2 regions of the Nonomuraea sp. NPDC049152 genome follow, and region 2 is predicted to be linked to the other one. Evidence: riboswitches for the same ligand, from Rfam matches in the RefSeq annotation. Region 2 holds a riboswitch; the other holds the start of a gene.
What was found. A riboswitch is a leader RNA that binds a small molecule or an ion and turns the genes downstream of it on or off. The one in region 2 is predicted to bind cyclic di-AMP.

Region 1: linked by a shared signal. The riboswitch ahead of AB0B45_RS26900 (hypothetical protein) and the one ahead of AB0B45_RS13350 (CHAP domain-containing protein) in region 2 are both predicted to bind cyclic di-AMP.

The regions. Positions count from the first base shown of each region.
Region 1 is NZ_JBEZDO010000015.1:199,620-214,721, forward strand. It holds gene AB0B45_RS26850 (ribose-5-phosphate isomerase) at 1-397, shown strand, start outside; gene AB0B45_RS26855 (hypothetical protein) at 423-569, opposite strand; gene AB0B45_RS26860 (GNAT family N-acetyltransferase) at 620-1,846, opposite strand; gene AB0B45_RS26865 (PP2C family protein-serine/threonine phosphatase) at 1,965-3,080, shown strand; gene lanKC (class III lanthionine synthetase LanKC) at 3,150-5,615, shown strand; gene AB0B45_RS26875 (response regulator transcription factor) at 5,693-6,301, opposite strand; gene AB0B45_RS26880 (M50 family metallopeptidase) at 6,442-7,740, shown strand; gene AB0B45_RS26885 (DinB family protein) at 7,743-8,249, opposite strand; gene AB0B45_RS26890 (hypothetical protein) at 8,259-8,450, opposite strand; gene AB0B45_RS26895 (cytochrome P450) at 8,479-9,714, opposite strand; gene AB0B45_RS26900 (hypothetical protein) at 9,791-10,699, opposite strand; cyclic di-AMP (ydaO/yuaA leader) riboswitch at 10,748-10,888, opposite strand; gene galT (galactose-1-phosphate uridylyltransferase) at 10,955-12,016, opposite strand; gene AB0B45_RS26910 (DeoR/GlpR family DNA-binding transcription regulator) at 12,013-12,792, opposite strand; gene AB0B45_RS26915 (AI-2E family transporter) at 13,182-14,258, shown strand; gene AB0B45_RS26920 (NAD(P)/FAD-dependent oxidoreductase) at 14,185-15,102, opposite strand, start outside.
Region 2 is NZ_JBEZDO010000006.1:6,727-21,828, reverse strand. It holds gene AB0B45_RS13370 (hypothetical protein) at 1-781, opposite strand, end outside; gene AB0B45_RS13365 (aldo/keto reductase) at 851-1,675, shown strand; gene AB0B45_RS13360 (Gfo/Idh/MocA family oxidoreductase) at 1,768-2,727, shown strand; gene AB0B45_RS13355 (hypothetical protein) at 2,708-3,148, opposite strand; cyclic di-AMP (ydaO/yuaA leader) riboswitch at 3,279-3,413, shown strand; gene AB0B45_RS13350 (CHAP domain-containing protein) at 3,429-4,136, shown strand; gene AB0B45_RS13345 (hypothetical protein) at 4,296-4,418, shown strand; gene AB0B45_RS13340 (SDR family oxidoreductase) at 5,005-5,775, shown strand; gene AB0B45_RS13335 (DMT family transporter) at 6,061-7,059, opposite strand; gene AB0B45_RS13330 (RNA 2'-phosphotransferase) at 7,321-7,860, opposite strand; gene AB0B45_RS13325 (hypothetical protein) at 7,926-8,912, opposite strand; gene AB0B45_RS13320 (hypothetical protein) at 8,917-9,879, opposite strand; gene AB0B45_RS13315 (GntR family transcriptional regulator) at 9,958-10,641, opposite strand; gene AB0B45_RS13310 (MFS transporter) at 10,743-12,026, shown strand; gene AB0B45_RS13305 (hypothetical protein) at 12,450-12,692, shown strand; gene rbsD (D-ribose pyranase) at 12,694-13,083, opposite strand; partial or broken gene AB0B45_RS13295 (transposase) at 13,251-13,634, shown strand; partial or broken gene AB0B45_RS13290 (PfkB family carbohydrate kinase) at 13,904-14,074, opposite strand; gene AB0B45_RS13285 (D-ribose ABC transporter substrate-binding protein) at 14,077-15,027, opposite strand; gene AB0B45_RS13280 (ABC transporter permease) at 15,042-15,102, opposite strand, start outside.

The sequences.
Region 1 (15,102 bases), on a different contig from region 2:
CCAGGGGCACGAGGTGACCGACTGCGGTCCTTTCGTCTATGACGCCGAGGACGACTACCCCGCGTTCGTGCTGCGCGCGGCCGAGGGCGTCGCGGGCGACCCGGCCAGCCTCGGCATCGTGATCGGCGGCTCGGGCAACGGCGAGCAGATCGCGGCCAACAAGGTGCGCGGCATCCGCGCCGCCCTGGCGTGGAGCGAGGAGACGGCCCGGCTCGCCCGCGAGCACAACAACGCCAACGTCATCAGCCTCGGCGCGCGCATGCACTCCGAGGAGGAGGCGACCGGGTTCGTCGAGGTCTTCCTCGTCACGCCGTTCTCCGGCGGCGAGCGCCACAGCCGCCGCATCGCCCAGCTGGCCTCCTACGAGACCATCGGCCAGCTGCCGCCGCTGCCGTAGCCGCGGGACGCGAGCCCGCCGTGAGCTACGGCTTGCGGCGGGCTTCGCGCCGTGGTGCCTCGTCGCGCAACGGCCGCCGGTCGGCGGCGTCCTGCTGCTCCTGCGAGGGCCTGGAGACATCCCTCGCCCGCATCGCGGTGATCGCCGTGATCTGCAAACTCTGCAGCGCCATACCTGTGACTGTAGCCCGCCCCCGCCGTGGGCGGCGGCGCCAGGCCCCGATCAGAAGACGAATCCCGCCCACGGGGCAGGAGACCACGACATGGCCGTGGCGAGGGAACGGACCGCGCCCGCCGAGTGCTCGGTCAGCAGGCCCGCCGCCTGCTGGGCCGCGAGCGAGCCCGCCCCCAGGTAGGCCCCGCCGAGCGCGGACACCGGCAACGAGACGTCAGGGGCCTCGTCGGTGGGCTTGCAGGAGGCCGAGCCCGTGTCCGCCGTCAGCCGCCAGCGGCCCGCGTTCCACGGGCACACGTCGTCGGCCACCTCGATCACCACGTCCACGGGCGCGGAGTAGGCGCGGGAGATCAGCGCGGCGTCCACGGAGACCAGCCTGACCCACAGCTCGTCGCCCCAGCGCGAGTTCAGCTGGCGGACGTCGGCCAGCAACTGGGTGATCGGGTCGTCGACCGGGATGTCGGCCGTGACCTTGGTGACCAGGTCGCGGTCGAGCACCGCGCGCCACAGCAGCGCGTGCGCCGCGGGGTCGATGGCGTACAGCTCGCGCAGCTGGAGCTCGCCGTCGGGCCCGCCGTTCTCGCCCCACGTCGCCTTGACGCGGAACAGCGCGTAGCCGCGCGCCCCCGAGGAGTCCTCGACGAGGAAGCCGCGAAGGCTGCCCGCGCCCTGCTGGTCGAACTCCTCGTCGGCCAGGCTCATGTTCCAGAAGTGTTCGTTGCGGGTGTACCGGCCGGGACGCTCGGCCATGACCGAGGCGAACAGCTCCTCCAGGGTGGACCTGACCTCGGCGGGCTTGACGACGCGGACCCTGAGCGAGGGGTCGGAGGGAGCGGCGGCGGTGAAGGCCGAACGGTGCGTGGGGATGCGGACCGCCAGGTTGTCGGCCGCTCTGCCGTAGCCGAACCGGCCGTAGATGATCGCCTCGGAGGCGTAGAGCGCGGCCACGGCCTCGCCCCGCTCACGGATGTCGGTGAGCTGGCGGCGCATGATCTGCGAGAGGATGCCGCGGCGGCGATGAGAGGGAAGCACACTGACCGCGGTCACCCCCGCCACGGGCAGCGTGCCGCCCGGTACGGCCATCGAGAAGCTGTGGATGCCGGTGACGCCGGCGATGAGGTCGCCGTCGAAGGCGGCCAGGGTCCGGTCGAACTCGGTGTTCGCCTTCCAGCGTTCGGACTGGGTCGGATGCGGCGTCCAGTTGAATGCCTCGGCGAGCACGCCGCTGAACTGGGGCCACTCCTCATCCGAGATGGGGCGGATCGGATAGGTCATCCGTCCACGGTAGGAGCGGGCAAAGCCGGACGGCCACCCAATATCCGTGCCTAATGATCAAGGCCTTGGTCAAGTGGGCTGCCCAAACCCGGGAGAGACCGATACAGTCAGGCGCATCATGAACTCACGTCCGGTGCCGCAGATCCCGCCTCGGCTGCGTGCGGTGCTGGTCAAAGTCCCTGGTCTGGTGCCCGCGGTCAGGTTCCTCAGGAGAGGGCCGCTGGCCCGCGACCGCAATCTGCTGATCACTTTGTCGGTGCTGACCCTGGTGGTCGGCGGGCTCGCCGCCCGCGTCTCCACCGAGTGGTTCTCGCCCTCCCTGTTCATCCTCATCACCCTGGTGGGCGGGCTGCAGTTGCGGCTGCGCAGCCTGGCGGTCCTGCTGGTCTCCGTCCTGGCCTCGCTCGCCTACATTGGAGCGGTCCTGGGGGTCAACACGATCGGTCTCGGGCTCATGGTGACGATCGGCTTCACCACGGTGCTGGCCGTGCTCATGGCGCGCACCAGGGGCAAGCTGGGCGTGCAGGGGCTGCGCGGCGACGCCATGCTGCTGGAGCTGCGCGACAGGCTCAAGAGCCAGAGCGAACTGCCCTCGCTGCCCAAGGACTGGGGCGCCAAGGTGGTGCTCAAACAGGCGGGCGGCTCCTCCTTCGGCGGCGACTTCCTGGTGTCCATGCGCGACGGCGACAACGTGGAGATCGCGCTGGTCGACGTGTCGGGCAAGGGCGTCGACGCCGGCACCAGAGCGCTGCTGCTGTCGGGCACGTTCGGCGGGCTGCTCGGCTCCGTCGACGACTTCCTGCCCGCCTGCAACGGCTACCTGCACCGCCAGCGCGGCGACGAGGGCTTCGTCACCGCCGTCCACCTGCGTCTCGACCTGGCCACCGGCGAGTACACGATCACCTCGGCCGGGCATCCGCCGGTGGTCAAGCTCGACTCGGGCACGGGCAACTGGGAGATCGCCTCGGCCAAGGGCGTGGTCCTCGGCGTGGTGCCCGACCTGCACTGCGAGCCCGACAGCGGGGTGCTGCGCAAAGGCGACGCGCTCCTGCTCTACACCGATGGCCTCATCGAACAGCCGGGCCGCGACATCGACGCGGGCCTCGACAGGCTGCTGGGCGAGGCCGAGCGGCTGCTGCCCTCCGGGTTCCGCGACGGCGCGAGGGCGCTGGTCAACTCGATGGCGTCGGGACACAACGACGACTGCGCTCTCGTCCTCATCTGGCGCCCATGACGAATCACACGATCAGATCGTGAGCTGAGTCACTGTCTGCCGGTGGAGCCCGCTTGAGATTCTCAAGGCGTGGACAACCGGTATGAGCTCTACTGCCTTGTCGATCCCCTGTTCTACGACTCACCGGTGATCGACGGCGCGCCCGAGTTCGTCCATGCGATCAGGCACGCTCCCGGCGGATGGACGCGCACCGTGCAGGCCGACACGGTGGCGATGCGGCCCGTCGAGGCGGGGCTGCCCGAGCAGGGGTGGAAGGTCTGCGTCTCGGCCTGTCTCCGCGACGCGGGGGCGATCATGGACGAGGTGTGGGAGCACTGCGTCGCGCGGGGCGTCGCGTTCACGTTCCTGCGCGGCAAGCACCTGCTCCACCAGTCGGAAGGAGCGGCCGCCGGCGTCCTGGCCACGCTCTACCCGGCCGACGAGGCCCAGCTCGGGCGGGTGCTCATCGAGCTCAGCCATCCGCTGCGCGGCCGGCGCAGCCCGTCGGTCCCCGGCGCCCTGCGCGTCGGTGAGAGCCCGCTCCACGTCCGCTACGGCGCCTTCGCCGAGCGCCACAGGGTCGCCTCCGACGGCAGTCTCGAACCGGCCGTCGCCGACCCCGAGGGCAGGCTGCTGCCCGACCCGTTCGGTCCCGAGTTCACCGTTCCGACGTGGGTACGGCTGGCCGCCTTCCTGGAGCCACACCTCGCGGCCATGCGGGCGCACACCATGGACGGCCTGCCGTACGCGATCGAGGAGACCTTGCACCAGTCCGCCGGCGGCGGCGTCCACCTCGCCCGCGACAGGCGCACCGGCGCGCGGGTGGTGCTCAAGGAGGCCAGGGCGCACGTGGCGCTCGACCGCACGGGCGCCGACGCGGTGGCGCGGCTCAACAGGGAGCACGAGGCGCTGACCTGCCTGGCGGGCCTGAAGTCGGTGCCGGCGATCCTGGGCGGGTTCGGCGTGGGCGACCGCCGCTACCTGGTCATGGAGCACGTCCCCGGCACCCCGCTCGACCGGCTCACGGGTGAGAAGCGCGACGCCGCCGACCACACCGCGTGGGCCCTCGACCTGTGCGCCAAGGTCGAGGCGGCGATCACCGCCATCCACGCGCGCGACATGGTCTTCGGCGACCTGCACCCGGGCAACGTCATCGTCAGGCCCGACGGCGGCGTCACGCTCGTCGACTACGAGATGTGCGTCCCCATCGAGGAGGCAGGCCGCCGCCACGGCGGGACCGCCCCCGACGGCCTGAGGGGCGCCGACATCGACCGTCACGCGCTGGCCCGCCTGCGCCTGGCGGTGTTCCTGCCGGTGACCGAGCCGCTGCTGATCGACAGGTACAAGGCGGCCGAGCTCGCCGACGCCATCCGCGACACCTACCCCGTCCCCGACGCCTTCCTCGACGAGGCCGTGCAGACGATCACCGGGGTACGGCGGGCCAAGCGCGTCCCCGGCGCCCACATCCCCGCCTGGTACTCGGTCACCCTGCCCGACCCCGAGCGCTGGGAGCGCCTTCGCAGGTCGATGACGATGGCGATCCTCTCCTCGGCCACCCCCGAGCGCGAGGACAGGCTCTTTCCCGGCGACATCGCGCAGTTCACCACCGGAGGGCTGAACCTGGCCCACGGAGCGGCGGGCGTCCTGCTGGCCCTGCGGGCCACGGGCTCGAACTGGCTACCCGACCACGAGCGCTGGCTGGCCGAGCGGGCGCTGCGCCCGCGCGAGGGCAGCAGGCTCGGGTTCTACGACGGCCTGCACGGCATCGCCCACGCGCTGGCCCTGCTCGGCAAGCGTGAGGAGGCGCTCGAACTGGTGCGGATCGCCTCCGCGGGGCGGTGGGACTCGCTCGGTCCCGACCTCTACGGCGGGCTGTCGGGCATCGGGCTCAACCTCGCGCACCTGGCCGACGTCACCGGCGAGTCGCATCTGCTCCCGGCGGCGTTCGACGTGGCCGATCTGGTGGCCAGGCGGCTGGGCGAGGCAGGCAGCGCGCCCGCGCCCTCCGGCGGCCTGCTGCGCGGGCTCGCAGGCCCGGCCCTGCTCTTCCTCCGCCTGCACGAGCGCACCGGCGAGAGCAGGCTCCTCGACCTGGCCGAGCACGCGCTGCGCCGCGCCGCCCACGACGCCGTGCTCGCGGGCCCCGGCCTCGACAGGGGGAGCGCAGGCCTGGCGTGGGTGCTGGGGGAGTACCTGCGCCACCGCCACGACGACGACTTCCTGCTCACGTACAAGACCCTCGACGAGGCCGTGCGCGCGCCGTCCTTCCTGTATCCCGGCCTGTTCTCCGGCAGGGCGGGTGTCCTGGCCTACCTGGCCAGGCGCGGGGGCGACGACCCCGGCATCGAGGAGCAGCTGAGGGCGCTGGGCTGGCACGCCCTGCGCCACCAGGCCCACCTCGCCTTTCCCGGCGAACGGCTGCTGCGCCTGTCCATGGACCTGGCCACCGGCACCGCGGGCGTGCTCCTCGCCGTCGCCGCCGTGCTGCACGAGGAGCCGGTCTCGCTTCCCTTCCTGCACGCGCCGCGCGCGGGGAAGGACACCGGAGACGGCTGAGCGCCCCCAGAGCCCCGAGTCCCGGTAGGAGCGGCGCGGTTCCACCGGGACTCGGCCACCACCTGTGCCGGAAGCCGCTACAGCCAGCCGGAGTCGCTGGCGATGCGGACCGCGTCGAGCCTGTTGCGGGCTCCGGTCTTGCACATGATGCGCGACAGGTGATTGCGGACCGTGCCGACCGAGAGGAACAGCTCGTCGGCGATCTCCGTGGAGCGGGCTCCGCCCGCCGCCACCCTCAGCACGTCGCGCTCGCGCGGGGTCAGCGGGTTGGCGACCGACTCCAGCGCCGCGACGGCAAGCTCCGAGTCGACGGCCCTGCGCCCCTCGCTGATCGCTCGCAGGCCCTCGGCCAGCGCCTCGGGCGCCACGTCGAGGCTCATGAAGCCCAGCGCGTGGGCCTCGAAGGCCCGCCGTACCTGACCGGGGTTGGGCTGGGCGGAGAGGATCAGCACCCTGCAGCCCGGAGCGTGCTCGCGCAGCAGCGCGGCGGCGGTCAGGCCGTCGAGGTCGGGCAGGCCGAGGTCGACGACGGCGGCGTGGGGGTCGTGCTCCAGAGCCGCGGGGACGATCCCCGCGCCGCTGCCGACCTCGGCGACCACCTCGAGATCGGCCTCCGCGTCGAGCGAGGCGACCAGGCCCCTCCGCACCAGCGGGAGGTGCTCGGCTACCAGGATCCGAAGCAACACATCTCCTAGAGTGATCGGACGGATGCGCAGTGTCAACGCAGTCTCCAGATTCCGCAAAGGGCGCGCAAGCCGTTCAGCATTGGATTGTTCGACTAGTCTGGGCGTGTCGGACCTTCTCCTCAGCCATGGAGCGCGCGTAGATGATCTGGCTCTACATCGCGGGGATCGTCATCTTCGTGCTCGGGCTGATGGCCTCCATCGCCCTCCACGAGATCGGTCACCTCGTTCCCGCCAAGCTGTTCGGCGTCAAGGTGACGCAGTACATGGTGGGCTTCGGCGGCACCATGTGGTCGAGGCGGAAGGGCGAGACGGAGTACGGGATGAAGTGGATCCCGTTCGGCGGCTACATCCGGATGATCGGCATGCTGCCGCCCCGCCCCGGCGACGACCCGACCAAGCTGCGAAGGGCCTCGACCGGACCGTTTCAGGGTCTGATCGACACCGCGAGGGACGTCGCGCAGGAGGAGGTCGGCCCCGGCGACGAGGACCGCGTCTTCTACCGCAAGAAGTGGTGGCAGAAGGTCATCATCATGTTCGGCGGCCCGCTGATGAACTTCGTGCTGGCCTTCGTGCTGTTCACGATCCTGCTCGTCGGCATCGGCCTACCCGGCCTGTCGCCCGTGGTCTCGCCCGACACCAACGCCTGCGTCATCCCCCACGGCCAGACCCGCACGGTCTGCGCGGCAGGCGACCAGCCGACGCCCGCCGCCAAGGCGGGCATGAAGGCGGGCGACAGGATCGTCGCCTTCAACGGCGTCAAGGTCGCCGACTGGGAAGAGGCGACCCAGAAGATCAGGAAGAACGGCCCTGGCCCCGTCACGGTCGGCATCGTCCGCGACGGCAGGCCCATGACGCTCAACGTCACGCTCATCAGCAGGGAAGCCGTCGACGACCCCACCGCCAAGACCAAGGGCGAGGGTTTCCTCGGCGTCCAGGCCACCAGGATCTACGAGCAGCAGAGCTTCGGCACCGTGATCGGCTACATGGCCACGCTGACGGGCCACGTGGCCGAGTCGCTGGTCAACCTGCCGCAGCGGATGGTCGGCGTGTGGAACGCCGCCTTCTCCGGCGAGGAGCGCGACCCCAACGGGCCCATCGGCGTCGTCGGGGCGGGGCGCATCGGCGGCGAGATCGCCGCCTCCGGCCTGCCGGTCAAGGACAAGCTCTTCGAGCTGGTCAACCTGCTGGCCGGGTTCAACCTGGCGATCGGCATGTTCAACCTGATCCCGCTGCTGCCGCTCGACGGCGGCCACATCGCCGGCGGTCTGTGGGAGGGGCTCAAGCGCGCCTACGCCCGCGTCCTGCGGCGGCCCGAGCCCGGCTACGTCGACATCGCGAAGGTGCTACCGCTGACATACGCGCTCGCCATGGTGATGATCGTGATGGCGGGCCTGCTCGTCTATGCCGACCTGGTCAACCCGATCAAGCTGTCCGGCTGAGGTCACTCGCCCGTCACGCCGTCGATCCGCTCACGCAGCAGGTCGGCGTGGCCGTTGTGGCGGGCGTACTCCTCGATCATGTGCACCATGATCCAGCGCAGGGACACCTCGTGGCCGTGGCGCAGCGTCTTGCCGATCGTGTCGAGGGGGAGGCCGGCCGACACCTTCCTGGCGTAGGCGATCTCGCCGCGCCAGGCCGCGAACGCCTGCTCGCCCGTCATCGTGGCGATGTCGTCGAAGGCGTCGTCGGGCTGGTCGGGCGTCGAGTGGAGGCGGGGGACGTCCTCGCCCATGAGGTGCCTGCGGAACCAGCCGCGCTCCACGTCGGCCATGTGGCGTACCAGGCCGAGCAGCGACAGCGTGGACGGGGCCGCCGACCGTTCGCGCAACTGGTCGTCGGTCAGGCCCTCGCACTTGATCGCGAGCGTCTCGCGGTGCCAGTCGAGCCAGGCGTCGAGCATGTCCCGCTCGTCTGCTACGAACGGGGTATTGATGCGGGTTTCTGTCATAACGAGTGATTATGGACCCGCTGGAGGAGTGACGCCGACCGTTCCCCGCATGCCGAAGCGCGACCTGATGCCCCCTGGAGTCCACCACCGCGCCGCCTCGTGCCAGCCCGGCACGCGGTAGGTGGGATGGATGATCAGCGTCCCGTCGTCGCGGTTCTGGATCTGCGGGCCGTTGAAGCAGGGGTGCACGCCGTAGAACACCAGCGCGCCGCCGGGGCGCAGGACGCGGTCAGCCGTCCAGCAGCACGGGGAGGCCGGCCAGCCGCCACGACATGGGCAGGAGCTGCCGTTCCAGCTTCTCCGGAGCCACCGCCAGGCGCAGTCGAGGGAAGCGCGACAGCAGCCCGCTGAAGGCCACCTCGCCCTCCTGGCGGGCCAGCGCCGCCCCCAGGCAGTAGTGCAGGCCGTGTCCGAAGCCCACGTGGACCTCGCGCCTGCTGTCGGGCTCGCGGGCGATGTCGAGCCGGTCGGGGTCGCCGAACCTGCGCGGGTCGAAGTTCGCGCTCACGATCACCGCCATCACGGGCTCGCCCTGCTTGACCACCGTGCCGCCGAGCTGGACGTCCTCGGCCGCGTAGCGCAGGCGCGTGCCGTGGACGGGGCCGCACCAGCGCATGAGCTCGTGGACGGCGCGCGGCATCAGCGAGGGCTCGGCGCGGAGCCTGGCGAGCTGGTCGGGATGGGTGAGCAGGGCCGCGGTCCCGTTCCCGATCAGATGGGCGGTGGTCTCGTGGCCCGCGAGGACGAGCGTGAGCACCATGGTGACCAGTTCGGTGTCGGTGAAGCGGTCGCCGTCCTCGTCGTGGGCTCTGATCAGCCCGGTGAGCAGGTCGTCGGCGGGCTCGGCGCGGCGGCGGGGGATGAGGTCGCGGATGTGGTCGACGATGCCGATGAGCGGCTCGACCAGGGCGCCAGGCTCCATGGTGGTCATGCGGGCGCCCCACGCCCGCCACTGCGCCCGGTCGGCCTCGGGGATGCCGACGAGCTCACAGATGACGGTGATGGGGAGCGGGTAGGCGTACTCCTCGACGAGGTCGACGACGCGGTCGGTCGGCAGCGCGTCGAGGAGGGCGGCGCTGATCTCCTCCACCCGCGGCCGCAGCTCCATGACGCGCCTGGCGGTGAAGGCGCGCGAGACCAGCCTGCGCAGCCTGAGGTGGTCCTCGCCGTCGAGGTCGAGGATGCCGCGGGTGAGGTAGACGGCGTACTCGGGCGGGACGCCCCTCGCCTGGGTGAGCTTCTCCCGCAGGTTGGAGACGTCGGCGCCCGGCACGTTGCCGGGGTCGTTGACGAAGCGGTGGTCGCTCAGCACGGTCTTCACGTCGTCGTACCGGGTGACCAGCCAGATCGGGGTGTCCTGCCCGGGGAAGGAGGCGTGGAGGACGGGCGCCTCCTCCCTGAGCTCGGCGAAGCCGCTGAAGGGGTCGGTCAGCAGGCCGGGATCCATCAGGTTGACGGTCTTCATGAGCGCCTCTCGTGACCGGAAGGAGGAATCTGGTCATCGAGTCAAACGTACGCCCGCCGCCGACCCCCTGCAAGGATCAGTTCATCGAGATGTGCACGTGGTCGTAGTGGTTGGCGGTGACGCTGCCGCGGTCGGACATGGCACGCCAGCCGCTGCCACTGTTGATCCGCTGCCGCCAGATCACGTACTTGATGCCCAGGCGGCTCTGGTTCTTCAGCGCCCACGCGGCGACCTGGTCGCCGAGCGCCCTGTTGACGGCCGTCGGTGTGGCGCCGCCCGAGCTCATCATGAAGTCGCAGGCGCGACCGAGCGGATGCTCTCCGCTGCCGCCCGACCGGTAGCAGCCCACCTCGAACGGCAGCGCGAACGTCTTCTTGATCGTGTCGCGCATGAGCGTGGTCCGCGGCGTGATGTTCTCCGAGCCCGTGGGCAGCTCGGGCGCCCAGCTGCCGTCGCTCTTGCGCCCCGGACCTGTCGGCACGAGCTTCTGGAGCTTCTTCTCGATGTCCTTGATCATGCCCTCGGCCTCCTTCCGGTCGTCGGCGACCTGGTCGGTCTCCGTCTTGATCCGGTCGGCGAGCGCGAGCGCGTCGGCGGCGGCCTGCTTCTTGGTGTCGCGGGCCGCGGCGACGCTCTTGACCACGGCGTCCTGCTCGGCGCTCATCTGCTCGAGCAGTGCGGAGGTGGTGAGGTCGGGGGTGTAGAGCAGCGTCGGCAGGTCGGGGGTGCCGGCCTGGTAACGCATCTCAGTGATCTTGGAGGCTTCGGTCTCTGCCCTGGTCAGGGTCTGCTCGGCCGTCGCCAGCCGCTCCTTCGCCTTCTCGGCGGCCTTCCGCGCCTCGGCCAGCGACACGCGCTTGGCGTTGTAGCTCTCGATGAGCTTGTCGACCTTGGAGTTGAGCTGCTTCAGCTCGGCCCGCAACGCGGGTTCGGACGGCTTGGAGGCAGCCGAGGCCGCGGTCGCCGAACCGGTTACGAGGGACAACGCGGCAAGAAAGCCGCATGCGAAACGAGACGTGGGGGACGCCACGAACGATCCTCTCCGTCTGCCGACCGGGTTAGCTGACGGGTTCGGGCGGGAGATGCGGCCCTACCACTCGCGTGGATACACCCCAGGTTCTTGGTGGGTCCCCGGTTCCCGGGCAACGCGCCCGGGATTAGGCATGTAACGGCTGTGAAAGCCGGTGAAAGGGGATATTAGTAGTAAATGTCCGGTAATGCGAGTTCAAGCGGACATCAATTAGTGATCTACCTGTGATCGAAGTAGTCTCGCGGCCTCCTCGGGCAGCACGTCGTTGACGAACGCGCCCATCGCCGACTCCGAGCCCGCGAGGTACTTGAGCTTCTCCGGGGCCCGGCGGATGCTGAACAGCTCCAGGTGAAGATACGCCAGGTCACGGCCCTGCCGTACGGGAGCCTGGTGCCACGCGGCGACGTACGGCATGACCACGCCGAACAGCCCGTCGAGCGCCCGCAGCACGCGGGTGTAGACGGGGCCGAAGGCGGCGCGCTCCTCCTGGGTGAGCGCGGCCAGATCGGGCACCTGGCGGTGCGGGTAGAGGTGGACCTCGAACGGGTAGCGGGCGGCGGCGGGCACGAACGCGGTCCACAGCTCGTTGCCGGCGACCACGCGCTCGCCGGCGCGCTCCGCGGCCAGCACGTCGGCGAAGAGGTTCGGCCGACGGGCCGCGGCCGCCAGGTGCTGGCGGGTGCGCGGGGTCACGTAGGGGTAGGCGTAGATCTGGCCGTGCGGGTGGGCCAGGGTGATGCCGATCTCCGCGCCCCTGTTCTCGAAGCAGAACACCTGCTCCACGCCGGGGATGGCCGACAGCTCGGCGGTGCGGTCGGCCCAGGCCTCCATGACCAGCTCCACCTGGTCGTCAGGGAGCGCGGAGAAGGACGAGTCGTGGTCGGAGGTGAAGCAGACCACCTCGCAGCGCCCCACGCCGGGACGCACCTCGCTCAGGCCGCCGGGGTCGGTGTAGGAACCCAGATGGGTGGAGAAGCTCGGGAACCTGTTCTCGAAGACGACCACGTCGTACTCCGAAGCGGGGATCTCGGTCGGCATGCCGGGCTTCGACGGGCACAGCGGGCACTCGCTGGCCGGAGGCAGGAAGGTACGGGTCTGCCGGTGGCCCGCCATCGCCACCCACTCCTCGGTGAGCGGGTCGTAGCGCAACTCGGAGGCGACGGGCCTGGGCGGCAGTTCGCGCTCGTCGATCGCGCTCCTGTCGGCGTCGTCGCGCCGATCGAAGTAGATCAGCTCTCGGCCGTCGGCCATGTGCGCGATGGTGCGCTTCACTTCGTGTCCTCCGCGATGATCAGTTCTCCCGCCCGCTCGGCCAGCTCCGCGCGAGCCTCCTCCGGCAGGTTCGCGTCGCTGATGACGACGTCGGCCTCCGACAGCTCCGCGATCGTGCTGATGCCGACCGTGCCCCACTTGGTGTGGTCGGCGGGGACCACCAGCCGGTGCGCGGAGGCGACCAGTTCCCTGTCGGTCTCCGACTCCAGCAGGTTCGGCGTGGTGAACCCCGCTCGCGTGCTCATGCCGTGCACGCCCAGGAAGAGCGTGTCGACGTGCAGCCGTCTGATGGCCGCGACGGCGACGGGCCCGACGAGGGCGTCGGAGGGCGTGCGGACGCCGCCGGTCAGCACGACCGTGCGGTCGGCGCGCGGGCTGCGGTGGAAGACGTCGGCGACGGGGACGGAGTTGGTGATGACGGTCAGGTCCGGCACGTCGACCAGGTGGTGGGCCAGCGTCCACGTGGTCGTGCCCGCCGACAGCGCGACGGCGGTGCCGGGGTGGACAAGCGTGGCGGCCCTGCGGGCGATCGCGTCCTTCTCCGGCTGCTGACGCATCGACTTGGCGGCGAAACCCGGCTCCTCGGTCGAGCCGGGACCGTTGATGGTGGCGCCGCCATGGACCTTCTCCAGCAGGCCTCGCTCGGCGAGCGCCTCCAGGTCCCTGCGTATGGTCATGTCGGAGACGCCGAGCTCGCGCACGAGGTCGGCCACCCGGACTCCGCCGCTGCGGCGGACGCGCTCCAGGATCGCCTGTTGCCGCTGTGGTGCGAGCACGTGCCCTCCTTCCAACAGATTCCACCAAATTATGACACATCTATGTTGAAACATGGGGAGTGGAATCTGGGAAAGCCCTTGTCGCGGCAGACGCGTTCGCGAGAGGTTGGGATCATCACATGAGGAGGTAAGCCATGGCCAAGCGCGCACGTAAGACCAAGGCCCGCAAGAAGAAGGCGGCCAACCACGGCAAGCGTCCCAACGCTCGCTGAGGTAGGACATCGGGTACTGCCCGTACCCGATGTTCATCCCTCCGCCAGGCCCGCGAAAGACCCAAGACACGAAATCTCGTGACAGCGTGGCCTCATGCGCCCGCGCGCATCCCGCGCCACCTCCGCCCCCGGCGCGGTGACCTGCTTCCACCTGCGGCGGTCGCCATAGTGTGACGCATGATGTCGCGTGGACTGCGGATCCTCATCGGCCTCGCCGCCGCGGTGATCGTCCTTGCGGGGCTCAGGAGCGCCAGCGCGATCGCGGGCCCGGCATTCCTCGCCCTCACCCTGACGATCGCGGTCAGCCCGCTGCGGGCGTGGCTGAAGCGGCGCGGCGCGCCCGCGTGGGTGCTGATGACCGTGCCGCTGCTGGTCGTGCTGCTGGTGCTGCTGGCGTTCGTGGCCTCACTGGCCGTCTCGGTCGCGCAGCTGGCGAGCCTGCTGCCGACCTACACCGAGGAGTACAACGCCATGGCCTCGGGGGTCACGCGGTGGCTCGGCACCCTCGGGATCACCGCCGACCAGATGACCGCGGCGGTCAAGGCGCTGGACCCCAGCAAGCTCGTGCCGCTCGTGCAGGGCTTCCTGTCCAGCCTGCTCGGCGTCGTCTCGGCCTTCGTGCTGATCCTCCTGCTGGTGTACGGCATGAGCCTCGACGCGGGGCCGACGCAGGCGGCCATCCGCGCGCTGGAAGGCACCAGGCCCGACCTGGTGCGCGCGCTGACCCACTTCACCAGGAGCACCTGTCGCTACCTCGTGGTCTCCAGCGTCTTCGGCCTCATCGTGGCCGTGTTCGACGCCGGGGCGCTGTGGCTGCTCGGCGTGCCGTTGCCGCTGCTGTGGGGACTGCTGGCGTTCATCACCAACTACATCCCCAACATCGGCTTCATCCTCGGGCTGGTGCCGCCCGCGCTGCTGGCCCTGCTGGACTCGGGCTGGGTCACCATGGTCTGGGTGATCGTCGTCTACAGCGTGCTGAACTTCGTCATCCAGTCGGTGATCCAGCCGAAGTACGCGGGGGAGTCGGCAGGCCTGTCGACCACCATCACGATGCTGTCGCTGCTGGTGTGGTCGGTCGCGCTCGGCGCGCTCGGCGCCATCCTGGCCGTGCCGCTGTCCGCGCTGGCCAGGGCCCTGCTCGTCGACGCGGACCCTGGCACCCGATGGGCGATCCCGCTGGTCAGCGGAGCAGCCCGGGAAGAGCGGCCGACACGGCCCGGTGGAAGGTCGGGTAAGCGTAGATCATCTGGCTGAGCCGTTCGACCGGGATCCTCGCGTGGACGGCCAGCGTCAGCATGGAGAGCACCTCGCCGCCGCACGGACCCGCGCTCGTCGCGCCGACCAGGACCCCGTCGGCGGCGACCAGCTTGACGAACCCCTCCGCCCGCGCGATCCAGCCGCGCGTCGAGGCCGCCAGGTCGGTGAAGGACACCCTGACGTCGAGTCCCCGCTCCCTGGCCTGCGCCTCGGTCAGCCCGACGGCGCCCACCTCGGGATCGGTGAACGTCACCCTCGGCACCGCGTGGTGCTCCGCCTCGTGCACGGGCTCGCCGAGGATCTGCCTGACGACGATGTCGGCGTGGTAGATCGACATGTGCGTGAACGCGCCCTCGCCGACCACGTCGCCCAGCGCCCACACCCCTTCGGCGGCGCGCATCCGGTCGTCGACCGGGATCGCCCTCGCGCTCTCGTCCAGCCCTATCGCGCCGACGCCCAGCGCCGCGAGGTCGACCCTGCGGCCTGTGGACACCAGCAGCTTCTCCGCCGTGACCCCCGCCAGCGTGAAGCGACCGTCCTCGTAGGTCACCTCGTCGACCTTCACCCCCGTGCGCACCCCGATGCCCTCGTCGGTGAACACCTTCTCCACCAGCGCGCTCGCCTCGGGCTCCTCCATGAACAGCAGCCTGCCGGCCATCTCCAGCACCGTCACCTCGGCCCCGAACCGGGAGAACACCTGCGCCAGCTCGGCGCCGATGGCGCCGCCGCCGAGCACGACGAGCGAGTCAGGGACGCTCTCCGTCTCCATCGCCTCGTGATTGGTCCAGTACGGCGTGCCGTCCAGACCCTTGACCGGCGGTACGGCGGGCCGCGACCCCGT
Region 2 (15,102 bases):
GCGTCAGCTCGGCGGGGACGCCGGGGGCGTGGACGGTGATGCCCGGCCGCTCACGGATGATGGCCAGGTCGACGGGGTCCTCGCGGCGGTGCGGGTAGTAGGCCAGCGGCTCCTCCGCGGCCAGCCCCGTCAGCCAGCGCAGGTAGTGCTCGCGGTGCACCAGCCCGTTCCTGACCAGGGAGGTGCCGAGCACGACGGTCCGCTCGGAGGGGCCCGGCGCGCTCATCGGCTGCTCACGCAGCCAGGCGAAGTCATGGCGCTCCAGCCCGACGCCCGCCTGCCGGACGGCCTCTGCCAGCCCGCCTTCCACGGGAAGGGCGGTGAAGACCGACAGCGCGCCCTTGCGGGCGGTGCCGCGCAGCCTGCGAGCGGCCAACAGGCCGAGGGTGTTCCGCCACGTGCTCGGGGTGGCGCGGGCCCGAAGCAGCGGCTTGACGGGGCGGGCCGACAGCAGTTCGAGCAGCCTGATGGTGGCCAGGCCGTCGTCGACGATCACGACGCGGCCCGGACGGATCGTGACCCAGCGCAGCTGGACCCTCCCGGAGAAGGCGTCGCCGACGGCGTTGAGCCTGCGGGGCATGCGCTCGCTGGGCTGGGCGAGCTCGAGCCCCTCTGGCAGGTCGAGCCTGACCAGCTCACGCCTGGTGGCCGCCAGCGGGCGCAGCCCGGCGCGCGGCACCACCAGCGTCCGGTCTCCCAGCAGCCCGGCGTGGTGGGCCTCGACGGCGCAGAGCATCTGTAGTGGCGACTCCACCCAGGCCACGGATTCCTGTTCGTTCACGACACGCGCAACGCTAGGACGCCCACTCGAAGCGCCAGCTAACGCGGAGTGAACAATGGAGGCATGAACATGAACTCGCTGCTGCTCAACACCGACGGTGTTCAGATACCGCAACTCGGCTTCGGCGTCTGGCAGGTCCCCGACGACGAGGCGGAGCGAGCCGTGTCCAGCGCGATCGAGGCCGGCTATACCAGCATCGACACCGCCAAGCTGTACTACAACGAGGAGGGGGTCGGCCGCGCGATCGCCCGCTCGGGCGTGCCGCGCGAGAAACTGTTCATCACCACCAAGCTGTGGAACGACGAGCACGACAAGGCCGAGGCGGCCTTCGAGACGAGCCTGTCGAAGCTGGGCCTCGACCATCTCGACCTCTACCTCATCCACTGGCCCGTCCCCGCGCAGGACAAGTACGTCCAGGCGTGGAAGTCGATGGAGCGGCTCTACAAGGACGGCAAGGTCCGCGCGATCGGCGTCTCGAACTTCACGATCGAGACCCTCGAGCGGCTGATGAACGAGACCGAGATCATCCCGTCGATCAACCAGATCGAGCTCCACCCCAACTTCCCCCAGGCCGAGCTGCGCGCCTTCCACGAGGCCAACGGCATCCTGACCGAGGCGTGGAGCCCGCTCGGCCAGGGCAGAGGGCTGCTCGACGACCCCGCGCTGGCCACGCTGGGCCACAAGCACGGCAAGTCGCCGGCCCAGGTCGTGCTGCGCTGGCACATCCAGCTCGGCAACGTGGTGATCCCCAAGTCGGTCACCCCTTCGCGGATCAGGGAGAACATCGACGTCTTCGACTTCACCCTCGACGCGGAGGACATGGCGGCGATCGGCGCGCTGAACAAGGGCACGCGCCTCGGCCCCGACCCCGCCACCTTCAACTGGATGGGCTGAACCGCCCACCGGGTACGGCCTGCGCCCCCAGGCGCGGGCCGTACGCGTGTCCGAGGTGATGGGAAGATCGATCGCCGACAGAGAGGACTCTCATGCGTGACTTGGGTTGGGGAATCGCGGCCACCGGCGGGATCGCCAGGACGGTCGGCGCGGTGATCGCGGCGGAGCCCGGCATGCGGGTGGCCGCGGTGGGCTCCCGCGACCAGGGCAGGGCGGCCGAGCTGGCGGCGACGCTCGGCGCGGACTCGGCCTACGGCTCCTACGCGCGGCTGTGCCAGGACCCGGCCGTGGACGTGGTCTACGTGGCCACGCCGCACGCGCAGCACCTGGAGGTGGCCGAGGCGGCCATCGCGGCGGGCAAGGCGGTGCTGTGTGAGAAACCTCTCACCGCGAGCCTGGCCGACGCCGAGCGGATGGTGGAGCTGGCCAGGCAGGCGGGCGTGTTCCTCATGGAGGCCATGTGGATGCGCTTCAACCCGCTGATCAGGGGGCTGCTGGCCGAGGAGCGGTTCGGGGCGCTGCGCTCGGTGCACGCGTCGTTCGGGTTCGTCATGCCGTACGAGGAACGGCATCGGCTGTGGGACCCGGCGCTCGGTGGCGGAGTCCTGCTCGACCTGGGGATCTACCCGTTCGGGTTGGCGCAGCTCCTGCTCGGCGAGCCGGCTGAGACGCATCTCACAGGTTCGCTCGGTCCCTCGGGCGTGGACGCCGAGGTGGGGGCGCTGCTGACCTACGAGGGCGGGGCACGGGCGCTGCTCGACACGTCGTTGCTCAGCCCGCTGGCCAACACCGCGACCGTGGTGGGGACGGGGCTGCGGGCCGACATCGCCGCGCCGTTCTGGGCGCCGCAGCGGATCCTGTTGTCCGGGCCGGGCGTGGAGCCTGAGGAACTCGTCCTCGACCCCGCCATGAACGGCTATGCCGAGGAGGTGCGCGAGGTGCGCCTGGCGCTGGCCGAGGGCAGGACGGAGAGCGCGATCATGCCGCTGGACGAGAGCCTGGCGATGATGCGGATGCTGGAGGACGCGCGGATCAGGCTAGGCGCTCGTTAGCGCGGGCGGCGGCCTCCTCGTGCCCTGAGCCCGCGGCCATGCGGAAGTGGGCCCGTGCCCGCGCGGAGCGGCCCTCCCTGTCCTCCAGCAGGCCCAGGTTGAACATGGCGCGCGGGGCCGCTTCCGCGTGGCCCGATTCGATGGCCTTGCTGTACCAGCGGCGCGCCGCATCGGTGTTCCCGCAGCAGTCCTCCAGGACGCCGAGGTTGAACATCGCCCTGGGCGTGGCGGCTCTGCCGTACCAGTGGCGGGCCTCGTCGAGATGACCGCTCTCGTCCTCGATCAGCGCCAGGTTGAAGGCCGCCCGCTGGGCGGCCGCCGGATGACCGGATTCGACCGCCAGCAGATACCATCGCCGGGCTTCGTCCGGACGGTGTCCGTCTTCCAGCAGCCCCCTGTTGAACAGGTCCTGTGGCGACATGACCCGACCGTAGATGATCGCCAGACCTTTATCAATTTGTAAGCTACTTGCCTCATGTATTACCTTAGGCTCACTCAAGGCATAAACCGGGCAATCCGGACATAGCCAGACATTGCAATCATCACAGGTTCACCTGTGACCGCTGAATCCGCTCCATGCGGAACCGGGGACCCAATCTCTCTGGGGTGAATCGGCACACCGTGCCGTAGGGCAGCTTCGCGTCCGAACCCGTCAGCTAACCCGGTAAGCGGCAGGAAGCTAGCAAGGAGTTCCCCTTCTTATGGCAAAGCACAGCCGTAGCCGTGCCCCGAAGCTCAACTACGCGCATGCCGCGCTCGGCGCAGTCGTCATCGCCGGCTCGCTCGTACCCAGCCACATCGCCCAGGCCGACAAGCTCCCGCTTGCCGACGGCCCGCGCGTGGCCGCCCTCGCCAACGCTCCCAAGGAGGACGCGGGCAAGGTCAGCACCACCAGCACGACCCAGGCCAAGGCCATGCCGTCCGCCGCCGCCGTCCTCGCCGAGGCCAAGAAGCAGATCGGCATCAGGGAGAACTCCGCCGGCGGTGGCACCAAGTTCCAGAACTGGTACGTCAACTCGCAGCGCGCCAGGGAGACCGTCGCCAGGGACGGCGGCAACGTCCGCGCCTACGCCAACGCCGCGTGGTGCGCGATGTTCGTCTCCTGGGTCGGCGAGCAGACCGGCGCCCGCCCCCAGGTCGGCTGGGACGCCTACACCGTGGCCCACGCCAAGTGGTTCAAGGCCAACAAGCGCTGGGGCCAGACGCCCAAGCCCGGAGCGGTCGTCTTCTTCTCCTGGAGCGGCAGCAAGGCCCTCGACGACATCAACCACGTCGGTTTCGTCCAGAAGGGCAACGGCGACGGCACGATCACCACGGTCGAGGGCAACACCGGCAACGGAGCGGTCGAGGAGCGCGTCCGTCCGACCTCGCAGGTCGTCGGGTACGGCTACCCCAACTACTCCAGCTGACAATCCGTTCACACCCCCCAGGCCCCGTTGCCAGGATGGCCCGTTGACCGATACACGATTCAGCGGGCGCGTCCCTTCGGTGACCGGGGCCCACCACGGGGTCGGATCCGCCGCCGCCAAGCCCTCGCCGGGCAGGCGGACAGCCTGAAGGCCGACCTCATGGATCCCACCGCGACCACCCCCCTGTTCCACCACGCGGAGAAGGTGTTCGGTCCCGTCGAGCCCCTGGTGAACAACGCCGGCGGACGGATGCGGAACACCTTCCTTCCCGACACCCCCTGACGCCTACGGCCGCCTGGCTCCGTGTTCACGAGACACACGCCCGGCAACTCGCCGTGGCCGCCATGGCGTCCGCCCTGCCGATCGCAGAGTTCACGCGGGCGACCTGGCCAGACCCACCAGGCAGGGGCAGCGGGACCTGACCAGAACCGCCAGACACGGCACCGCCACCTGGCGGGACCGCCAGATAGGGCGGCCTCCTCATCGGCCCGACGTCCGGTGGCCCCTGGGCTTCATCCCCGACCGAGGTCTCCGAGGCTCGCCCAACGGTGCCGCCCGCGTTCCGGAGCCATCGACCCACGAGGCGGCGACACCCCCGGCCCCCAAACCACCCCCCGCTCCCCCAAGCAAGCCACCCCCGGTCTCCAAACCACCCCTCGGGCGCCCTCCCCCTTGCCACGCCCTTCAGCCCGCGAGCCTCTCAGCCCGGCAAGCCCTTCGGCCCGGCAAGCCCCTCAGCCCGGTGAACTCCTCAGCCGGTGAAGTCCTGGGCCGGTGAGCCGTCGGTGAGCGTACGGTGAGCCGCCGCCGCGACTGTTGAGCCATCGCTGGATCCGCCGAGGACCAGCCAACTGAGCGAGGAGCGGAGATGGACGTTCTGACCGGCAAGACAGCGCTGGTGACGGGTGGATCGCGGGGAATCGGCCGGGCGGTCGCGCTGCGGCTGGCCGCCGAGGGCGCCCTGGTCGCCGTCCACTACGGCGGCAACGACGCCGCCGCCAAGGAGACCGTGGCGCGGATCGAGGAGGCAGGCGGCCGGGCGTTCGCCGTACGGGCCCGGTTCGGCGAGGACGGCGCGGTGGACCGGCTGTTCGAGGGCCTGACCGCGGGACTGGCGGGGAGCGGGCTGGACATCCTGGTCAACAACGCGGGCATCGGCTCGGGCAACCCGATCTCGCAGGTCACCCAGGAGGAGTTCGGCAGGCTGCTCACGATCAACGTCAGCACGCCGTTCTTCGTGATCCAGCGCGCGCTGCCGCTGCTGAACCATGGCGGCCGCGTCATCAACATGGGCTCGACGGCCAGCCGGTTCGCGGTCTCCACACAGATCGGCTACACCATCAGCAAGGCGGCGCTGGAGTCCATGGCCCCGTCACTGGCCAACGAGCTCGGCGGGCGCGGTATCACGGTGAACACGGTCGCGCCCGGCGCGGTGCGGACCGACATGACCGCGGGCTACACCTCCATCCCCGAGGTGGTCGCCGGGCTCGAAGCGATCACCGCGCTCGGGCGGCTCGGCGAGCCCGAAGACGTCGCCGACGTCGTCGGCTTCCTCGCGGGCCCGCAGGGCCGGTGGGTGACCGGCCAGACCATCGACGTCTCGGGCGGGACCTACCTCGGCCCGATCGCCCTGGCCTGATCGCCGCCGCTCCAGCCGCGCACGGGAATGGGTGTCCGTCAGGTGCTCACCGGCGGGCGGCATACCCGGGGGGAGAGGACCATCCGAACGGCGACGACGCCGTCGACAAGGTCCGCCGCGTGGTCGACGGTTTCCTGACGCCCGGCCACTGACCAGTCGTCCGCCCGGCCGCCGCGAGCGGCCGGAGCATCGGGGCCCGTTCGTGACCCATCGCCCGCCGGCGCCGACGGCTGGGACCGGTCCTGGGCGGGCGGCCGGAGCTCCCGAAGGAGTCGAAGCTCGGGTTCAGAGGAACATGGCACGGCCGAGCCTGCTGTCAGCGGGCCGGCCCACTGTGACGGGGAGCCGTACGACCTGGAGCACGCCTATGAGGATCAGGGCGAAGCCCGCGACCTGGCCCAGCGGAGGCCATTCGCCGCGTGCCGCGTAGACGTAGGCGAACCCGGCGACGGTCTCGACGTTGATGAGCATCCCCGCGGCGGTGGGCGACAGCCGGGCCGAGGCGACGTTCCACAGGCCCGTGGCCGCCCACGACACCACGATGCCCAGCACGAGCACGGCGAGGACGAACGTGGGCAGGCCCGGCGTCTCGCCTGAGGGGTGGGGGTCGGGCGAGAGTTCCCCCGACAGCGCGGCCACGGGGAGTCCTGCCAGGGTGACGACGCCGGTACCGAGGCCGATCACCGTCGACCACGCCCCGCCGGGCACCTCGCGGTGGCGGCTCAGGAAGCGGGCGTTGGCCAGGCCGTACCAGGTCCACAGGAGGACGGCGCCGACGGCGGCCAGCAGGCCGAGGACCTTGAGCCCGACCGGCCGGTCCTCGGTGGGGGCGGAGCCGCTCAGCTCCAGCGTGTTCACGACGGCCAGGCCGATCGCCACGAGTGTCACCGGCATGACGAGGGAGCGCCAGCGGTAGGCCCCCGACAGCACGTTGCCGAGCAGCGCCACGGTGACCGGGATGCAGCCGATGACGATGTCGGTGACGGGCGCGCCGACCAGCTCGATGCCGAGGACGAGTAGCAGGTAGTACAGGACGTTGCCGGTCAGCGCGAACGCCAGGGCCACACCCCAGTGCTGCCGCAGCAGACGCCACAGGACGCGGCCGCCGAAGGCGAACAGCACCAGGGAGATCAGGCCGTAGGCCAGGTACCTGCCGACCGTCACGGCCACCGGGCTCCAGCCGGGCAGGAGCACCGGTATCAGGAAGGCCAGGCCCCAGATGAGGCCTGCCAGCGTGCCCGCGGCGAAGCCGACGGACTGCTCCCTGCGGGTGAAACTCCTCATGCGCACGCTCCCAGGCAGCCCGGGACCAGGTGGTCCCGGGGGTTTCCGTTCAGCGTGGGCGTCCACGCTCTCGGGCGGCGTCTTCAGCTCGGAGAGGGCAGGCTCTCCCGAGCCATACCCTCGGCGGCGGCGATGACGCGATCCGTGCGTGCTGCTGGACAGCGCGCTCGCGGAACGTGCCGTCGGCCCGTCCGAGGCGCACGAGGAGCTGTGCGAGCGGTACGGCCTGGGCCGCTACGGCTTCCATGTCGGCGTCACCGGTCAGCCGGGGAACAGCAGGAACTCCGGCGGCACGGTGTCGGTGAGCCACACCCCGTTGGCACTGACCATGAACGCGTGCCCCGCCGTGTGCATCTCCCCCGCCGACACGACCAGCACCACGGGGACCCCTCTTCGCGACCCCACCCGGACGGCCGTCGCCCTGTCGGCGGACAGGTGGACGTGCCGCCGGGACATGGGCAGCAGCCCCGACCGCCTGATAGCGGCCAGGCTGCGGCCCACCGTCCCGTGGTAGAGCACGTGCGGCGGCTCCACCGGCGCCAGGCCGAGGTCGACGCGCACCGAGTGTCCCTGGCTCGCCCTGATGCGGTCGCCCGCGACGGCGTACCGCCGCTTGTCGTTGTCCGACACCACCGTGTCCAGCTCGGCCCTGGTGATGGGGAAGCCGTGCAGGGCCGCGGCGGTCAGCAGGTCGTCGATCTTCACCCAGCCCTGCTCGTCCAGCGTGATCCCGATCGCCGCGGGGTCGTGGCGCAGGTGCCTGGCGAGGTACTTGGAGATCCGCACGGTCCTGTCGGTCATGCGGGCATTGTGCCGACCGCCCGCCGTCCCCCGCAAAGGGGTTACGGCGGGCAGTGGCGCGCGCCTCAGCCGCCGCAGGCGGCGAAGACGAACGTGTCCTTGAGCATCGAGTAGGTGTCGCGCACCCTGGTCGCGCCCGAGGTCGGGTCGTGCTGCAGGACGGTCATCCTGGTGGCCTTGCCCTCGGGGTACTGCGAGACGTGCAGGGTCACCTGGTTGTCGCCGGTCCAGTCGACCTTGTGGACCGTGCCCTCCTTGGGCAGCTTGATCGCGTGCCCGCCGAGGACCTGGCTGGTGGCCAGGTCGTAGAGCGTGACCTTCGTCCCCCCGACCAGCACCGCGAGCGTCTTGCCGTCGGCGTTGAGCGCGTAGGGGCCGTTGGCGGCCACCAGCTGCGGCGGCGTGTCGCTCAGCAGCCGCCTGCCCGACAGGTCGTAGACGTGCAGCTCGACCACGGACTCGTCGCCGTCCATGCTGGCCAGCACCCTCTCCCCGTCGCCGCTGAATCCGACGAAGGTGCTGAGCTTGGGCAGTGTGCCGAGCCTGCCGCCGGTGGCGGTGTCGAACAGCTGCACCCTGCCCGCGATGACCGCGAGCCTGGCCCCGTCGTCGGACAGCTGCAGCGTGACGTCGTACTGGTTGGTCCTGGCCGGCAGCGCGTCCGCGGGCAGCGGCTTGACGCCGCCCTTCATGGTGCGCACGACCAGCCGTCCGGCCTTCGTGAAGTAGGCGACCCTCGTGCCGTCGCCGGAGACCGCGATGGGGGCGACCGCGTAGTCGACGGGCTTGCCGTCGGCGCCGACCGCGCGCAACTGGGCGTCCTTCAGCAGCGTGACCTCGCCCTTGTGGGAGACCAGCCGCCAGGTGCCGCAGGGCACGACCTCGCCGCCCTTCTTCGGGCAGCCTTGGGCGGAGGCGTAGCGGATGGCGTCGCCCCTGCTGTCGCCGTGGCTCTGTCCGTGGTCGTGGCCGGGGTCGGCGTACGCGGCCGCGCCCTGCACTCCGAGCATCGCCATGGCGACCGCGATCGCCGCCAGGATCCTGAGCTTCATCTCGTCACTCTCCCGCCGTCAGCCAGGCGTAGTTCCTGGCGATGACCGTGAACGTGTCGACGGGCTTGACCGCGCCCGTTCCCGTGTCGACGGTGAGCACCCGTACCACCGTCGGCTTGCCGTCTCCGCCCGACTGCACCTTCACCGTCAGCTGGTCCTCGCCGGTCCACTGGGCGTGGTAGACGACGGTGCCCTTCTTCAGCCGCAGGTCCACCGCGGCCGCCAGCCGATCGGTGCTCAGGTCGTACAGGCGCAGCTTGGGCTGCGCGCCCGCGAACACCGCCACCGTGCGGCCGTCGGCCGCCAGCGCTCGCGTCGAGGCGTTGATCACCACCTGCGGCGGAACCTGCGCCACAGTGCTGCCGTCCGCGCCGAGGGCGACGAGCGTGGTGGTGTTGTCGGTGTTGTAGCGCAGGGCGAGCGCCTCGTCGCCGTCGCCGCTGAACCCCTCGAGATCGTCCCCCGCCGGCAGCTTCACGATCTTCCCCGTGGCCACCGTGACGATCTTGCCGGGCTCCTTCTCACCGGTTTCGCTGTACTCCAGCAGGACCCTGTCGCCCGAGGGCGACAGCCAGACCCGCACGATGTCCGTGCCGAGCCTGGTCAGCGACTTCGGCAGCAGCGTCACCCGGCCACCCGACGTCCTGCGTACGGCGAGGCGGTGGTCGCTCTTGCGCTCGTAGACGATCCACTCGCCGTCGGCGCTGATGGCGAACTTGCCCGTCTCCTCGGTCTTGCGTCCGTGGGCGTCCACCGAGGTGGCGGCCGCGTCGGCGACCTTGATCTGCCCCCCGGACCTGAGCCTGACGCGCCAGGCGCCGCAGGCGTGGCTGATCTCGTCCTTGTCGTCGCACGAGCCCACCCACGCGACCCTGGCCGTCCCCGCGCTGTCGGCGTGGGCGATCGCGGGCAGGCCGGCCGCGGCCACCGCGACCACCGCCGCCGCCCCCAGAAGTGTCCTTCGCATAGTGCCTCTCCTCCTTTACCGGGTTGGACTCCCGATGGGACGGAGAGGTTGGTCACAGGTGGGACACGGACTCGGCCGTCAACGCGTGGTGGGCGCGTCCGAAGGCTCGTAGGCGTGCAGGAGCAGCCGTTCGGCGTCGTCGAGGTAGAGCTCGAGGAAGGTGGCCGCCTCGTCGGCGCGCCCGGCGGCCATCAGCTCCAGCAGTTGCCTGTTGCGCACGACGAACGGCTCGTGCAGCGCGCGGGGGTTGTGCATGACGTGGAAGACCAGGCGGAGCTCGGCCAGCAGCTGCCGCATCGCCTCGTTCAGTCGCGGGCTGCGGTGGAGTGCGACCAGCGCCTGGTGGAAGCGGCTGTTGGCGGTGCCGACGTCCTGCCAGCGGTCGGCCACGGCGGATCGCTCGGCCTCCTCGACCGTCTCCTTGATCAGCGCGAGCGCCTCGGGGGAGGCGGCGCGCCGTACCGCCGCGCCTTCGAGGACCCTGCGCATCTGGTAGAGGTCGGAGACGTCGGCGGCCGACAGGACGCGGACGAAGACGCCCCGGTTGAGCTTGTGGTCGAGCAGCCGCTCGTGCCCCAGGAGCCTGAAGGCCTCGCGCAGGGTGTTGCGGGAGACACCGAGAGCACTGCCGATGGCCTCCTCCGACAGTCGCTGCCCGGGGGCGAACAGGCCCTCGATGATGTGCTCGCGCAGGATGTCGGCCACCCGTTCGGCCGTGCTGCTGCGCCCCAGACGCACCCGTTCGTGTTCAAGCGCCGCCACCGCGTTATCCACAACTGACAGGGAATCATCGAACAAAACTCTTGTCGAATTGTTCAACGATCCTTAGATTCAGAGGAACACCCCCCTCCCATCTAGGAGCGATGACAATGCACCAGACGCGGCGAGTGATCCTCGCCAGCCTGATCGGCACGTCGCTGGAGTGGTACGACTTCTTCCTCTACAGCACGGCGGCGTCGCTGGTGTTCGGCAAGTTGTTCTTCCCGACGTTCGACCCGGTCAGCGCGACGCTGCTCGCCCTGGTCACCAACGCGGTCGCCTTCGTGGCCCGCCCGCTCGGCGGCGTCGTCTTCGGCCACTTCGGCGACAAGGTGGGGCGCAAGACGGTGCTCGTGGTCACGCTGCTGGTGATGGGCGTCTCGACCTTCCTCATCGGCGTGCTGCCCACCTACGACGCCATCGGCGCGGCCGCGCCGATCCTGCTCGGCACGCTGAGGTTCGTCCAGGGCCTCGGCCTGGGCGGCGAGTGGGGCGGCGCGGTCATCATGTCCATGGAGCACGGCGACCCGAGACGGCGCGGCTTCAACGCCAGCTGGCCGCAGGTCGGCGTGCCCGCGGGCTTCATCCTGGCCACTGCCCTGCTGGGCCTGCTGGACGCCACCATGTCCGAGACCGCCTTCCTGTCATGGGGCTGGCGGGTGCCGTTCCTGCTGTCGGGCGTGCTGGTGCTGGTCGGGCTCTGGGTCCGCGTGAAGATCACCGAGTCGCCGCTGTTCGCCGAGGTCGAGCAGAAGGGCGTCAAGGCCAGGATGCCGCTGCTCGAGGTGCTGCGCACGCACCCGCGCGCGCTGCTGTCGGCCTTCACCGCCCGCATCGGCGTGGACGTGGCCTTCTACACCTTCACCATCTACATCCTGCTCTACATCACGACCGTGCTGCACATGGACCGCTCGGTCGGCCTCAACGCGGTCCTCATCGGCTCGGCCTGCCAGCTGGTGCTGATCCCGCTGTTCGGCGCGCTGTCCGACAGGTACGGCAGGCGCACCGTCTACCTGGCAGGCGTGATCGGCGCGGCCATCTGGGTGTTCGTCTTCTTCCAGCTGCTCGACACCAGGTCGTTCCCGCTCATCGTGGTGGCCGCCGTGGTCGCCCTGGTGACCCACGCGGCCATGTACGGCCCGCAGGCCGCCTTCATCGCCGAACTGTTCAGCACCCGCCTGCGCTACAGCGGCGCGTCGATGGGCTACCAGGTGGCCGGCATCGTCGGCGGCGGCATCGCGCCGATCATCGCCCTCCACCTCTACACCACCTACAAGACGACCACCGCCGTGTCGATCTACGTGGTGATCGCTCTGGCGATCACCGCCTTCGGCCTCGCGATCGCGCCCAAGAGCGAGGACGTGGACAGGCCCGTTCCCGTCGGATAGCCGCGAAAGGGACGTGGGCGGCGGCTGCCACCGCCGCCCACAAGGGAGGCTCGCGTGAGAATCACCCTGATCGCCGTCGCCGCCGTGGTCGCGTTACCCACCCTGCTCGGCCTGGCCGGCGGCTTCGAGAGCACCAGCGGAGGCCAGGTGTCGTGACCGTGCCGAGCAGCGACGGGGTCAATCTCGGCATCGAGGGCGCGCTCCACTTCACCCTCACCCTCGATCCCGCGACGCTGAAGACCTTCGACGACAAGTACGGCACCCGCACCTACAGGGGCGGCCTCTACGCGTGGGAGGGCGAGGAGGGCTGGGCCGCCTTCTTCGGCCAGGCCGTCAGGCCGGTCATCGACAACGCGCTGCGCGTCCAGATCGGGAGCATCTGGGTGGCGACTACCTCACGGGCTGCGCTTCACGCTGGCCCGCGTGACGCTCCCCTCGACCGTGCAGCAGGCGGTGGACAGGTCGCTGGCCGCCAACGCCGCCGTCTCCGAGGCGCAGGCCAAGGTCGCGCAGGCGAAAGCGGAGGCCGAGGCGAACAGGGCCAGGCAGGACGGCTACGACACCTGCCCCGCCCGCGCGGAGATCGAGAAACTCCGGTCGCTGCCGCAGGGCATCACCGTCTACGCGCCCGGCAACCCGCAGTCGGTGGTCGTCCCCTCGAGATGACTCAGAAGTAGACGCCGCAGCGCAGGATGACGTTGGCGTACGGCCTGGCCTCCCCCGTCCGCACCACGAGCCTGACCTCCTTCGCCATGCGCTTGAGCTCCTCGTGCGGCACGTGCTCGAGGCCGGGCAGCCGGTCGGCGAGCATGGCCGCGCAGGAGGGGTTGGCCTCGGCCACCTCGCCCGCGGCCACCGCGCCCTCGACGACGAGCTCGGCGAGCAGCCCGTCGAGCACCTCGGCGAAGGACGGCACGCCCGGCAGGAAGGCCAGGTCGACGGTCTCGACGCTGGGCGGGATGGGCATCCCGCTGTCGCAGACCAGCACCTGGTCGGTGTGGCCGAGCCTGGCCAGCTGCCCCGCCAGGGCGGCGTTGAGTATCCCCGTGCGCTTCACTGAACCTCCCGGAGGATGCTCCGGCCTTCAGGCCGGAGAGGAATCCGGGTCCCGTCAGGGATGGCCCGGCGCAGCCAGGACAGCCCCGAGCACGGCGCGCGCAGGACACCACCACGTCCCTTCGCCTTTGCCTTACACATGCCTCTCCTTAACGTAAAGTGTGTCGTGTGAGGACGGCGTACAGGTGCCGGACCTACCCTGACCCCGAACAGGCCGCGGTGTTGAATCGCACATTCGGATGCGTTCGCCTGGTATGGAACAAGACCCTCGCCGAACGGCACCGCGCCTTCCACGCCGACGGCGTGAAAACCTCCTACAAGCAGACCGACGCCGCCCTGACCGAGTGGAAGAAGACCCAAGACCTCGCGTTCCTGAGCGAGGTGTCGTCGGTTCCGTTGCAGCAGACGCTGTGCCACCAGCACACCGCGTTCGCCAACTCCTACGCCGGACGGGCCAAGTACCCCCGGTTCAAGAACCGCAACTCGCGGCAGTCCGCGCACTACACCCGCTCGGCGTTGCGCATGGCCAACGGCGAGCTGCGGATCGCCAAGACCCCCACGGCGGTCACCTCCGACGGGGACCGCATCGCCAAGGTGCGCCGGGCCGACACCATCGTGATCGAAGACCTCGCGGTCAAGAACATGGTGAAGAACCGCAGCCTGTCTGCGGCGATCTCGGACTGCGGCTGGGGCGAGTTCCGGCGTCAGCTCGAGTACAAGGGAGGCTGTCGCCGCGGGGCCAGCCGCCAGACGAGTGCGCCGCTGTAGGCATCGCCCGCGCCCGTGGTGTCGACCGCCTCCACCTCGGAGCTCCCGGTCCTAAGCAGGGCCGCGTGCCCGCCGAGCCTGGCGGCGGCGACGGCCTGGTTGGCGCCCTTGCCGCCGGGGAAGGTGTCGAGGTCGGAGCCCAGCACGGTCTCCCCCGGCGCGGGCCGCCGCGCGACCCGCACCACCAGGTCGGCGTTGACCGACCCCACGACCACTACGTCCATGGTCAGCTCGCGAACTCGGTGATGTTCTCCTTGGTCGCGACCTTCACCGGCACCCCCACGACCTTCTGGATGCTCTCGCCCTTGGCCGCCTTGACCGCGTTCTCGATGGCCTGCTGGCCCAAAAGCTTGGGCTGCTGGGCGACGCTCGCGGCGAGCGTGCCCGCCTGGATGGCCTTCAGCCCGTCGGGAGTGCCGTCGAAGCCGACGACCTTGACCTCCTTGCCGGCCTTCGCGCCCAGAGCCTTGATCGCGCCGAGCGCCATCTCGTCGTTCTCGGCGAAGACGCCGGTGATGTCGGGGTGCGACTGCAGGAGGTTGGTCATGACGTCCAGGCCCTTGGTGCGGTCGAAGTCCGCGGGCTGCTGGGCCACCACGTGGATGTTCGGGAAGGCCTTGATGCCCTCGGCGAAGCCCTTGCCCCTGTCGCGAGAGGCGGAGGTGCCCGGGACGCCCTGGAGCACCACCACGTTGCCCTTCTCCCCGATCTGCTTGGCCAGCTCCTGCCCGGCCAGCTTGCCACCCTCGACGTTGTCGGAGGCGACGGTCTGCGCGACCTCGGCGCCGTTGACGCCGCGGTCGACGGCGATCACCGGGATCTTGACGCGGTCGGCCGCCTTGACGGCGGGCGCCGCCGCGTCGGAGTCGACCGGGTTGATGACGATCGCCTTCATGTTCTGGCTGGTGAAGTTCTGGACCTGGTTCACCTGCTGGGAGGCGTCGTTCTGGGCGTCGGTGACCGTCAGCGCGGCGCCGAGCTTCTTGGCCTCCTCCTCCGCGCCGGCGCGCAGCTGGACGAAGAAGGGGTTGTTCAGCGTGGACACCGACATGCCGATCTTGATGTCGCCCGCGCCGCCGGAGGCGGTGGACCCGCCGGAGCCGCCCGAGCCGCCGGAACCGCAGGCGGCGAGACCGAGTGCGAGCGCGGCGCCTGCCGCGATGATGCCGAGTTTCATGATGGTGCTTCCCCTCAGTTGGCTGATCTGCGGCGCAGGGTGTCGACGAGGACCGCGAGCGCGATCACCACGCCG